3 regions of the Providencia sp. PROV004 genome follow, and region 1 is predicted to be linked to each of the others. Evidence: predicted binding sites of a transcription regulator. Region 1 holds the regulator's gene; each other region holds the start of a gene.
The links. The regulator CRP, encoded in region 1, controls carbon source genes, mostly activating them, when cyclic AMP is high. The targets are predictions, from matches to a motif close to ATGTGANNNNNNTCACAT.

Region 1 (4,275 bases):
TCTTCCATTAATTTTTTCGATATTTGACTTTTTTTGGGGTTAATGGATTTTTTATTATAGTTATTTAACGTTATATTATGAATTTTGTTTTTAATATCATCTAATTCTTTAATTAATAAATTTTTAATGATTAATTGTAAATTAATTAATGATTTTAAATTTTCATTTTGGTCTTCCACCCCAAATGTATTTTCTATCTCTTTATATGATGACTCTAATATTTCATGTTTTTTTTCAAGATAATAAATCCCTCTTATTTTTGACTCGTTTTTTATCTCTAATTTTAATTTGTATATATCATTTTTTAATTGTTCTTTAGTTTCAATTAATTCTATATTTTTAATATGGTATGTGTAATGGTCTATTAGGTCATTCTGTTCTTTAATTATTTTATTGTTGACTAATTCTTCTACATAGGGCTTGTCTATTTTTAATGCGTTACTTATTTTTCTATTAATTTCATCTTTAGTGTTTTTTACTGTTGGGGATATTTCAAACGACTTTTTAAGTAGTTCATTTTCTAATGATATTATTTTATTTTGATTTAATTCGACTTTTAATCGTGAGTTATTCTCATTTTTTTTGGTTTCTATTTTTTTTAACTCTAAGTAAAACTTTGAATCCATATTTACTTTGTTTTTTTTGTTAAAACTAAATAAATGAATGAAATTATTCAATCTAGTATTACGTATTTTCTTAATTATTGGGAAATAATTTTCCGCTATTTCTAATGCTATGTTTTTTTTAAAGATGGGATTGCTTACATTTCTATTGATGGTGTCTATGTGCATGAGAGATCCTTAATTATCAATTAATGCTATTTTGGGTTGTTTTTAGGTTAGTTAATATAATAAATCGATGTTTATGATTATTTATTTACATGTGTGTGATATTTGTGTTTGGATTTGTTCTAGCCAATGCAAATATTTTAATTGATTGAATAATAAGTCGATTTTACTTATTTTATTATTGGTGACTTGTAAAGTGCTAGTAATTGAGAGTTAGTCTTCATTTGGGCGTCTATTTCAGCGATTATTTTTATATGGTTATTCATTTCTTGGGTAAATTGGTATTCTTTTTCTATTATTTTTAATAAATCAGAACTATTAACTAAAATTTTATTTTTTGCTAAGTTATCTTTGCTAAGGCTGGTTTTCTGTGTGGTAATTTTACTCGATAAATTATAATGTTCTTTTATTCGTTGTGCTCTTAGTAATGATGACTTTGTTTGCGGTATATTTCCCTTGAACTCAAAAGTGGTTTTTGGCAAAGAGGTGATTCTTTGATTAGGCCGATTTTCTTCACAAATTTTGTAATGTATATAAACTAATTTCTTATTAAATTTGCTTTCTGTTTTATATTTTATACCCACGGAAGGTAGTGTGATATGACGAATAGACTCTTGAATGATTTGTTTTTTTAAAGGAAGCATTGAACCATTTTTATTAGTTAGAGGTTTAGGTAATACAAATTTTTTTATAATCTCTTTTTTTTCTTGTAGACTTTTATTGTTAATGCCAGGGATTCTAATATCGCGATATAAAAAATCAGCATATTCAGCATTTTTTTTGGGGAGTTCTTTGTATTGGTCAAGAATAACTCTATTTTCTTTTATTAATGAGTCTGTACTTTGCTCAGAAAGAAAAGTAGATGAATATTTTCCGTATAGCTTAATTTTCAATTGATTGACTTTTTCGTAAAATTCACCAGTGCTTAAACACTTAATATTATTGGTTTCTTCTAAGTCGCTCTCATAGGCGGAATCAATACTCTCAGTGCTACAGGTACGAGTTGGTTTTAGCTGGTTATTCGTATCAAGTGGACTTTTTTTCAGTGAAGAGGTAATCGTAAAAATTTTTTTGATGAAATCATCGGAATTAATGATTTTTTTGAAAATCGTCGGATTACCCGATAAATAGCCTAATGTAATGGTCATAAATATTTCCCTAATTAATAAGATAATAATTATTATTCTATAAGGGGAAGTGATAAAGAGAATATAAAGAAGCGATTTTATTAGAATTTAATATGATAAATAAATAGCCCAGCCAAAGGTGGCCAGGCTGAAAGGTTAATTAACGAGTACCGTAAACAACAATGGTTTTACCATGTGCAGAGATCAGGTTTTGGTCTTCTAACATTTTTAGAATACGGCCGACTGTTTCACGGGAACAACCCACGATTTGGCCTATTTCCTGACGAGTAATTTTGATTTGCATACCGTCTGGGTGTGTCATTGCATCAGGTTGTTTAGCTAAGTTTAATAGCGTTTGAGCAATACGGCCTGTAACGTCTAAGAATGCGAGGTTACCGACTTTCTCAGATGTTGTTTGTAAGCGACTAGCCATTTGCGCAGAAAGGCGCATTAAAATATCAGGGTTTACCTGAATTAATTGACGGAATTTTTTGTAAGAAATTTCAGCAACTTCGCAGGCTATTTTGGCTCTAACCCACGCAGTACGTTCTTGCCCTTCTTCAAATAACCCAAGCTCACCAATGAAATCCCCCTGATTCAGGTAAGAGAGGATCATTTCTTTGCCTTCTTCATCTTTAATTAAAACAGCCACCGAACCTTTAACGATATAGTAAAGGGTTTCTGCTTTCTCACCCTGATGGATAAGAGTGCTCTTGGATGGATATTTATGAATATGGCAGTGTGACAAAAACCATTCAAGAGTAGGGTCTGTTTGTGGCTTGCCGAGAACCATTAGCGTTATCCTCTGTATGTTATTGCAGCCATTCAGAAAAACATACTAGAAAGGCTGGCTTTAAAGTCACTAGCTTAGCATATTAATTTGCCTTATATACCTTTAAATAATCTAACAGCTGATTGCTTCAGCGTTTTTGATTGCTTTGGGTAACGCAAATTGATATCAACACTATAATATGATCAATTAAACCGTTGAGTTTTGATCTTAATCCTATCAACTAAGTATTGTTTGTAGCATATCCAATAAAGAAAGTCTTCCCTGTATCGCTTCAGCCAAATAAAGTTGATATAACATTCATTGTATCTATGGAACAATGTAGCCTTTAAACCGATTTCATTTCAAGGGGAAATATAATGGAAGCAAGAGTTAAGTGGGTTGAAGGACTTTCTTTTCTAGGGGAGTCTGCGTCTGGGCACCAAGTGATGATGGACGGCAATGCAGGTGATAACGCCCCAAGCCCAATGGAAATGGTGCTAATGGCTGCGGGTGGTTGCAGCGCGATTGATGTCGTTTCGATTCTACAAAAGGGCCGCTATGATATTACGGATTGTGAGGTGAAATTAACCTCACAGCGTCGCGAAGAAGCCCCTCGTTATTTTGTGAAAATCCATTTACATTTTATTGTAACAGGGAATGAATTAACGGAAAAAGCGGTCGAACGAGCCGTTCAACTTTCTGCTGAAAAATATTGTTCAGTCGCATTGATGTTAGAGAAAACCGTTGAAGTCACACACAGCTTTGAAATAAAAAACTAAAAATAAATTTAATTTTTATTGGTATATTTGAATTAAAAGATGCTTACCTTAATTAATGATAAGCATCTTATTTATTAATCAAAAAATAATTTAATTGTTGTCCTTTTGATTAATTAGTTTTTCGACTATTGGCGCCATAATTAATTCCATGGCTAAACCTAGTTTTCCTCCGGGGACGACAATTGTATTCATTGCAGAAATGAAAGAGCCAGATATCATTGATAGCAAATAGGGGAAATCAATTTGCTCTAGCCCACGAAAGCGGATCACAATAAAGCTTTCATCTTGTGATGGAATAGCTTTAGCCGAAAATGGGTTAGAGGTGTCTACCGTTGGAACGCGTTGAAAATTGATGTGAGTGCGAGAAAATTGTGGCGTGATGTAATTAATATAGTCGCCCATAGAACGCACGACAGAGTCCATAACGGCTTCACGGGAGTGCCCTCGCTCTGTCGTATCACGGATTAATTTTTGGATCCATTCTAGGTTGACTATAGGGACAACACCGACAAGTAAATCAACATGTTGTGCGACATTATGTTCCGGTGTGACAACACCGCCATGTAGCCCCTCATAAAACAAAATATCCGTTTTATCTGGCAGCGGTTCCCAAGGGGTAAATGTCCCGGGCTGCAAGCCATAAGGTACCGCTTCATCATAAGTATGTAGATATTTACGGGATTGCCCACAACCCGTTTTTGCATAGTCAACTAAGGTTTGTTCAAGCAAAGCAAAATCATTCGCTTCGGGGCCAAAGTAACTGATGTGCCGGCCTTGTTCTCTGGCTTTACGGATAGCCATATCCATTT
Region 2 (4,275 bases), 2.0 Mb from region 1:
AGTAATATCATCGTTAAATATCAATAATTAAAATAAGCACTTAAATAGATGCTCGTAATTAGACGACTTAAGAATAAGAAATGAAAATACAACTCAATAAATGAAAAGATAAATATTAAAACAAAACTAATTTAAATGAATACATATAGTTAATTAACCTCATATTAATGATTAATAAAAGGTTAATTAACTTCATAAAAAGAAGAGTTATATACAAGCACCCGATTGTATAATGTCAACAGCACAACGTTTACCATTCGCAAATTGGCATACAGCTGTTTGTGACCCATTTAATTCTAATGTGAGCGCTGGTAACCCACCCGCTGAAACACAGGCCTCTTGTGCCCCAGGGCCTAAATTGACCACTTGTTGAGCATATTGACTCGCAGAATGTTCCACAGAGTTATCTATGTTTGAGCTACCACACGCAGATAGCATGACAGATATAGCCCCAGTGAGTAACATTGTTAGTACTGGTTTAAAAAATTGATTAACCCTATGCCACATTTTCCTGCTTCTCCAAAGATGCTGCCTGAACATTCTGCAATAACCGTTTAGTGCCCGCCGCTTTTTGAATATAGATTGATGACTAAGACACCAATAATAATTAATAGCATACCAATAATTGCAGGTAAATCGAGTTTTTGGTTGTAAATAAAAATTGCAGCGACAGAAACCAATACAATCCCTAAACCTGACCAAATTGCATAAGCAATACCCAATGGCATGATTTTTACTACCTGCGAAAGCCCCCAAAAAGAGACTGCATAACCGATAATAACAATCAACGATGGCCAAAAACGACTAAAACCATCAGACGCCTTCAGTGTTGTCGTTGCAATAACTTCGGCAATAATAGACATTAATAAAAAACCCAGCCCCTTCATTATATTTCCTTGTTATTAGAATTAGTTATGATAAAACTTATCACTTTTTTGATTATTTACTCAGATAACGATAAAAAGCTCTGTTTATCATTAAAATAACACAGAGCTTTCATCTCGACTTCATGATGAGAATGCGAGTTAGTGATTTGCGGCAACGTCTACTCTATCGTTAAGAGACTCACTATAGCGCTTGAATAAAAAGACACACAAAATGAATGCTATGACACCAATCGCACCGCCAATATAACCAATCTGGGTCATTCCCATATGAACAATAACTTGATTGCCTAACAGTGCGCCAGCACCAATGCCAATGTTAAAAATTCCAGAGAAAATTGACATAGCCAAGTCGGTGGCATCTGGAGATAAATCAATGACCTTAACTTGCATTCCTAAACCAATACACATCATGGCCATTCCCCAGAACACTGATAACATAATCAACGACCAAACATCTCTACCTAATGGCATCAATAATAATAAGCAAATCGTCATAAATGCGATTGCTGCAGGTAAAAATGATAATGAAAATTTGCTGCTGTAGCGACTAAATATTACACTTCCAACAATACCCGCTCCACCAAAAATCAGTAGTAGTAAAGTGGCAAAGTTTTGGCTTTGTAAGGCAACTTCGCGAACAAAAGGTTCAATATAACTGTAAGCCGTAAAATGCGCAGTAACTGCCAAAACGGTTAACGCAAACATTCCAACGAGTGCTGGCCGGTGGAATAGCATCGGCACACTTTTTAACGAGCCTGAATGTTCACTTGGTAAGCGTGGTAAAAAGCGAATCAACACAACCATAGTGAACAATGCTATAACACCAATACCTAAAAATGTCGCTCGCCAACCTAAGAATTGCCCAACTACACGGCCAAGAGGAAGACCTAATACTGTTGCCAATGCCGTTCCCGTCGCTAATAACCCAAGTGCTTGAGCTTTTTTACCCGCAGGAGCAACCCGAATAGCTAAAGATGCCGTAATTGACCAAAAGACTGCGTGAGATAAAGCGACACCAATACGCCCTGCTATTAAAATATCAAAACTCCACGCAAACCCTGAAATGATGTGACTAACAATAAAGATAACAAATAAGAAAGCTAATAATTTGCGACGCTCTATTTTACTGGTTAATAGCATCAAAGGTAACGACATCAAAGCCACAACCCACGCGTAGATTGTTATCATTAATCCAGTATGTGCGACCGTCATGTCAAAGCTTTTTGCAATATCACTGAGTAATGCAACAGGCACAAACTCTGTTGTGTTAAAAACAAATGCAGCAACTGCTAATGCTATTACACGGATCCAAGCTGTTTTTCTAGAAACTTGCGTCATATTTCTCTTAGCCTTCACTTTCCCACAAATAATAGATGCCAACGGCTTAACCGTATGTAAAAAATGCTGCGAAAGGATATTGGTATTTAGTACAGGATTGAGTCGTTACTGAGCAATCTATATTGCTAACAACACTTTTTTGTGAATTGTATCACAATTTTTCATTACTCATAAAGGTTCCCTTGATCTATTGGCAAGAAAAATATCATGCCTACTTATTTTTATTTCCCCAACTATACCATTTAACTATTTGTTTAAATTTAAGCCACTTACCTGAATATTTATTACATTCAGTTATCTGAAAACACATCGCATTACTTTCTATGCTACAATCTCACTATTATTTTTTATGCTCAAAGGACCGCTTTAATGAAAAACCATTTTCCAACTGAACCTAACGTTAATACTTTAGCGGATGAAGTGACTTGTCTTAAAAATTTACTGACACATATGCTAAAAGCTATCGGCCAAGCGGATGCAGGTAAAATCTTAATTAAGATGCAGCGCGAAATTGCACAAATGGAAGACGAAAAGCAAGCAGAAACCTACAAAAATACGTTAGAACAGATAAAAACAGGGTATCGCCAATAGATTATTTAGCGATAAATGCTATTTTAAGGATATACCTACTGTTAAGTGGTTTAAACTGCACAAATAACTAAGTTTTAATCGTGAAAATCATCTATCTTTATTCATGAATTAAACCATTCTTTATTCATTTAGCTCCCCCTTCAGAACCCTATGAAGGGGGCTTTTTTTTCTACAGCTTATGTATTATTGCGTTTATAAATATCTTGGCAATGCTGAATGTATTCATCAACTGTTGTATCGTCGGTTTGCTTATCCCAACTTTTTTGCTCTTCAAAAGCCCACACTTGAAACGTTTGTCCAAAGTTAGCCCCTGACATACCAACTTGCTTATACACCCGATGGTAAAAACCTTGCTCAGAACGATAGATCTCAAATTTAAACGGAACTAACCTAGCGGGGTTTGTCGTTGTCAAAAAATCATTACCAAATAATAACGTTTTCTCAAGAATATCCATTCTATCCCCTTGTTTAATTTATAAAATACGTATGGTTTACACGATCTATTATAAGCATAGCGCATTTAAGGCAATTCCGTGATTTTACCTATAAAAATATATGATTTACATACTATCCATAGAGAAGATTGATGAATAACGGGAGATATTGACGAAATAATAAGCTTCACTATTAAAATGAAGCTTATTATCGCTGGTTTATGATTTGTTGTCGTAGAACTGTTTTGCCATATCAATGCTGTCTGCATTCACATCATTTATATGGTCACGTGTTAACCGATAAACAACGGGGCTTAACAGCAACAAGGCAATCAAATTAGGGATCGCCATCATGGCATTTAATGTATCTGCCAATAACCAAACAAAATCAAGTGATTGTGTTGCACCGATAGGTAAAGCAATCAACCATAACACTCTATATGGCTTTATCGCACGCAACCCAAATAAATATTGCACACATTTTTCGCCATAAAAACTCCAACCCAGAATAGTGGTAAATGCAAATATGGCTAATGCGATAGCAACAATATAATTTCCACCTGGTATTGCCGTTTGGAATGATGATGCGGTTAATGTCGCTCCTGTTTCACTAGTCAACCACCCACCAGTTATAATGATAGTTAACCCCGTGACAGAACACACAATGATAGTATCAATAAATGTCCCTAACATCGCAATAAGTCCTTGGCGAATAGGGTTTTGTGTTTTTGCAGCGGCATGGGCGATAGGTGCACTACCCAAACCAGCTTCATTGGAAAATACGCCTCGTGCAACCCCAAAACGGATTGCAGCCCATACTGCCGCCCCCGCAAACCCACCTTGGGCAGCAACTGGGTTAAAGGCCGAAGTAACAACCAGTGAAAGTGCCGCAGGGATCTCAGTAAAATAAATGCCAAGTACAATGACACCCGCACCAAAATAGGCAACGGTCATAAATGGGACAAGTTTTCCTGCAACATCAGAGATACGTTGCAGCCCACCAATCAACACCGCACCAACTAATA
Region 3 (4,275 bases), 1.4 Mb from region 1:
TTTCTCTACTGCAATGTACGCTAGTTGCACGCAGAGTTAGCTTTACCCCTGAACAAATAACTTGGGGCCAATATGATGTGCTAGAGATATTGAGATTAAAAGGAGACTTAACACCAAGCCAGTTAAGCCAAGCACTTGGCCTTTCTCGCCAAAATTTATCGAAGTTTCTTCGAGTTCTGAAATATTATGAATTTGTCGAGCAATATCAATCTGAAGAAGATAGACGGGAACTGATCACCCATTTAACCGACAAAGGGCATCATTTTTTGCAGCGTGCAGCCACAGGACGTGCTGAAAACGCGGCTAAGGTCAAAGCAGCATTAACCCCCCAAGAGCAAAAGTTATTTATTACTTTAAGCCAGAAGATTACTCACGCACTGGGGCACGATTAACCCCTCTTTAAAGGCTTTACAAGTCCTTCTAAGCCTTCTATTTTTAATCCTAGAGTCATCTCCATTAACTGCCCTAAACGTCCAGCAGGAAACTCTCCTTTCTTATAGAACCATAATAAATATTCTTCGGGTAAATCAATTAATACGCAGCCTTTATATTTACCAAATGGCATATAGGTATTGGCCATATCGATGAGATCTTGTTTTTCCATTATTAGTTCTCTTTTGTATCAAAGCATAAAAAAACGGCGCTCATTTGAACGCCGTTTCTTAATCTAGCATGTTTTAGTGGATTACAAAACTAACCCGACAACGGCTGCAGATAAGAAGCTAACTAAGGTTGAACCGTACAGTAATTTCAAACCGAAGCGAGCCACGGTATTACCTTGTTTCTCATCTAAGCCTTTAATCGCACCCGCAATAATACCGATGGATGAGAAGTTAGCGAAAGAAACTAAGAATACAGATAAGATACCAACAGAGCGCTCAGATAACCCACCAGCAATCGCTTGTAAGCCGTCCATCGCAACGAATTCATTTGTTACCATTTTCACTGCCATAATTCCGCCAACCTGTAAGGCTTCATCAGCAGGAATACCAAGTATCCACGCAAACGGATAGAACACGTAACCTAACATGGTTTGGAAGTCGATACCGAATACGGCTGAGAAAATACCGTTAATCATCGCAATGAGGGCAATAAAACCAATTAACATCGCTGAAACGATAATCGCTACTTTAAACCCAGCAAGAATATATTCACCTAACATTTCAAAGAAGCTTTGCCCTTCATGCAGGTTGCTCATTTGAATATCTTCTTCACCTTCCGGTGGATACGGGTTAATCAGTGAGAGTATAACGAAAGTACCAAACATATTCAGAACCAATGCAGCGACCACGAAACGTGGCTCTAACATGGTCATGTATGCCCCAACGATAGACATAGATACCGTTGACATGGCTGTTGCGGCCATGGTGTACATTCTGCGGTCTGACATCCGGTTCAATTGGTCTTTATACGCAATAAAGTTTTCTGACTGACCCAATAACAATGAGCTGACTGCGTTAAATGACTCCAATTTCCCCATACCATTCACTTTCGATAGCACGGTACCGATGATACGGATCACGATAGGAAGAATTTTGACGTGCTGTAAGATCCCGATCAATGCAGAAATAAAGATGATTGGGCATAATACTTGTAAGAAGAAGAACGCTAAGTTGCCTTCAATCATACCGCCAAAAATAAATTTGGTCCCTTCTGCTGCATAGCCTAGCAAGTGGGTAAATACCCCTGCCACACCAAGAACAAATGATTCGCCAATATTCGATTTTAAGAACAGATAAGCTAATGCAATTTGAATAACCAGTAGTTGAACAACATAGCGAGGGCGGATCCCTCTACGGTTACTACTGGCTAAAATAGCAAGAGCAGCTATTACTACTAAAGATAAAACGAAATGCAGGATCGAGGTCATATGCGACTCCAACAAATTTAAGAATCAGTCTATGTGCATATTCTATGTAATAGACAACATTTAAATGAGACGGAGGTCACATTAATATGAAAGCTTACTAGGTGTATTTTGCAAAAAGAAGAAGGGGATCACGTTTCAACTATAACAAATCCTAGTATTCGCTTTTTTTGCACAGAAATTTTACTGAGAATTTAAGTTAAGACTTACAACAACCTGCGTACAAAATTGTTGCCTACAGAGATTGTAGGCAACTAAGCCAAATTGAATATAGTTCACTATTGAATATTCAGCAAACGAATCAATTCATTTTCATCTATAACACGTATGCCAAGTTCATTTGCTTTCGCTAATTTAGAACCTGCAGCCTCACCAGCAATCACCAAATCTGTTTTTTTAGAGACGCTTCCTGAAACCTTTGCACCTAAAGCGACTAATTTGTCTTTGGCTTCATCACGCGTCAAGATACTCATTGACCCTGTTAGCACTACCGTTTTACCTGCAAATGGGCTATCAATTTCTGCACTGTTGACGACTTTTACTTCAGGCCAATGAATATTTGCCTTAGTCAGTAAATCTTCAATCACCGCTTGGTTATGAGGTTCGCGGAAAAAATTGACCACATGCTTCGCGACCACATGACCAATATCTTGAACCGTTTTTAGTGACTCTTCATCTGCCGCCATCACGGCTTCAAGTGTGGTGTAATGCGCGGCTAAGTTTGCCGCCGTTGCTTCACCAACTTCACGAATTCCAAGGGCATAAATAAAACGAGCTAACGTCGTTTGTTTAGACTTATTGAGTGCATCAACCAGATTTTGTGCCGATTTCGGCCCCATTCTATCCAAGCCTGTTAAGATACCCGCACTTAATTGATATAAATCTGCCGGCGTTTTGACATACTCTTTTTCAACTAATTGGTCGATAATTTTATCGCCCATGCCATCGACGTCCATTGCTCTGCGTGAGACAAAATGTTTCAGTGCTTCTTTGCGTTGTGCCCCACAAATAAGCCCACCTGTACAGCGCGCTACCGCTTCGCCTTCGATTCGTTCGATATCAGAGCCACATACTGGGCAATGAGTTGGAAAAACAATTTCCCGGCTATCTGCAGGGCGGTTATCAACCACAACACTGACGATTTGCGGAATAACATCTCCGGCTCGACGAATAATAACCTTGTCACCAATATGCACACCAAGGCGTTCGATTTCATCGGCATTGTGTAAAGTCGCATTGCTGACAACGACGCCTGCAACTTGCACGGGCTCTAAACGCGCGACAGGCGTGATAGCCCCGGTACGCCCGACTTGAAATTCAACATCTTTTAATAATGTCACTTGTTCTTGCGCTGGAAATTTAAATGCGGTCGCCCAGCGAGGTGCTCGAGAAACAAACCCTAACTCTTCTTGAATCGCAATCGAGTTAACCTTAATAACCACACCATCGATATCAAAGCCAAGGTCAGGTCGAACTTGCTCAATTTCATGGTAAAAATCCAATACTGCCTGATGACCAACACGTAATTGAACATAATCACTAACCGGTAAACCCCATGCCTTGAATTGCATTAAACGGTCATAATGTGTATCCGGTAAAGAGCCTCCTTCCACAAGCCCCACACCATAACAATAAAAAGTAAGCGGCCTTTTGGCGGTAATACGTGGGTCTAATTGGCGTAAAGAACCTGCTGCTGCATTACGTGGGTTTGCAAAGACTTTGCCATCCGTTTTGCGTGCTTGCTCATTAAGCGCTTCAAAGCCTTTTTGGGGCATAAAAACTTCCCCACGGATCTCAACGCGATCAGGAATATTGCTTCCCGTTAAACGCAATGGGATAGCACGAATGGTTCGAACATTCGCAGTAATATTTTCGCCTACGGTTCCATCGCCCCGAGTCGCGGCCTGTACTAGCTCACCGTTTTCATACAGCAAACTGACCGCTAACCCATCTAACTTGAGCTCACAACAAAAAGTCAGTTCTTGATGATTTTTCAAGCGATCCCTGACTCGCTTATCAAACGCAAGATAGCTTTCTTCATCAAAAACGTTATCTAGCGACAACATAGGAATTTCATGGCGTACGGTATCAAACGCAGCTAATGGTGCAGCACCAACACGTTGAGTCGGTGAATCACTGGTGACAAGTTCAGGATGCTGCGCCTCTATCTCTTTTAGACGTTGCATTAACTTGTCATATTCCACGTCTGGAATTTCAGGCGCATCTAATACATGGTACTGATATTCATGATGACGTAACTGCTTTTTTAATTCGTCTATTTCTTGTTTGGTAGTCATGATTCACTCATACAGATAAAAAACCCCCAATTAATGGGGGTTTTGTTCAATGTTTACTTAACTTAGTGTGTTTCTAATTCGTGCATGATACACCTCTATTTTTTGAGGTGT

Region 2: the regulator CRP is predicted to act here: its motif matches at 2,365-2,382, upstream of FVA69_RS10285 (sugar transporter).
Region 3: the regulator CRP is predicted to act here: its motif matches at 1,935-1,952, upstream of FVA69_RS07695 (NupC/NupG family nucleoside CNT transporter).

What each region holds. Positions count from the first base shown of each region.
Region 1 covers NZ_CP042859.1:343,187-347,461, forward strand. The annotation lists gene FVA69_RS01515 (hypothetical protein) at 1-791, opposite strand, end outside; gene FVA69_RS01520 (hypothetical protein) at 959-1,936, opposite strand; gene crp (cAMP-activated global transcriptional regulator CRP) at 2,076-2,708, opposite strand; gene FVA69_RS01530 (OsmC family protein) at 3,065-3,466, shown strand; gene FVA69_RS01535 (phosphoribulokinase) at 3,557-4,275, opposite strand, start outside.
Region 2 covers NZ_CP042859.1:2,310,984-2,315,258, reverse strand. The annotation lists gene FVA69_RS10295 (DUF333 domain-containing protein) at 208-507, opposite strand; gene FVA69_RS10290 (SMR family transporter) at 555-887, opposite strand; gene FVA69_RS10285 (sugar transporter) at 1,026-2,225, opposite strand; gene FVA69_RS10280 (DUF2594 family protein) at 2,595-2,816, shown strand; gene FVA69_RS10275 (hypothetical protein) at 2,993-3,271, opposite strand; gene FVA69_RS10270 (alanine/glycine:cation symporter family protein) at 3,470-4,275, opposite strand, start outside.
Region 3 covers NZ_CP042859.1:1,774,659-1,778,933, reverse strand. The annotation lists gene FVA69_RS07705 (MarR family winged helix-turn-helix transcriptional regulator) at 1-392, shown strand, start outside; gene FVA69_RS07700 (DUF3820 family protein) at 389-604, opposite strand; gene FVA69_RS07695 (NupC/NupG family nucleoside CNT transporter) at 686-1,870, opposite strand; gene ligA (NAD-dependent DNA ligase LigA) at 2,146-4,164, opposite strand; gene zipA (cell division protein ZipA) at 4,222-4,275, opposite strand, start outside.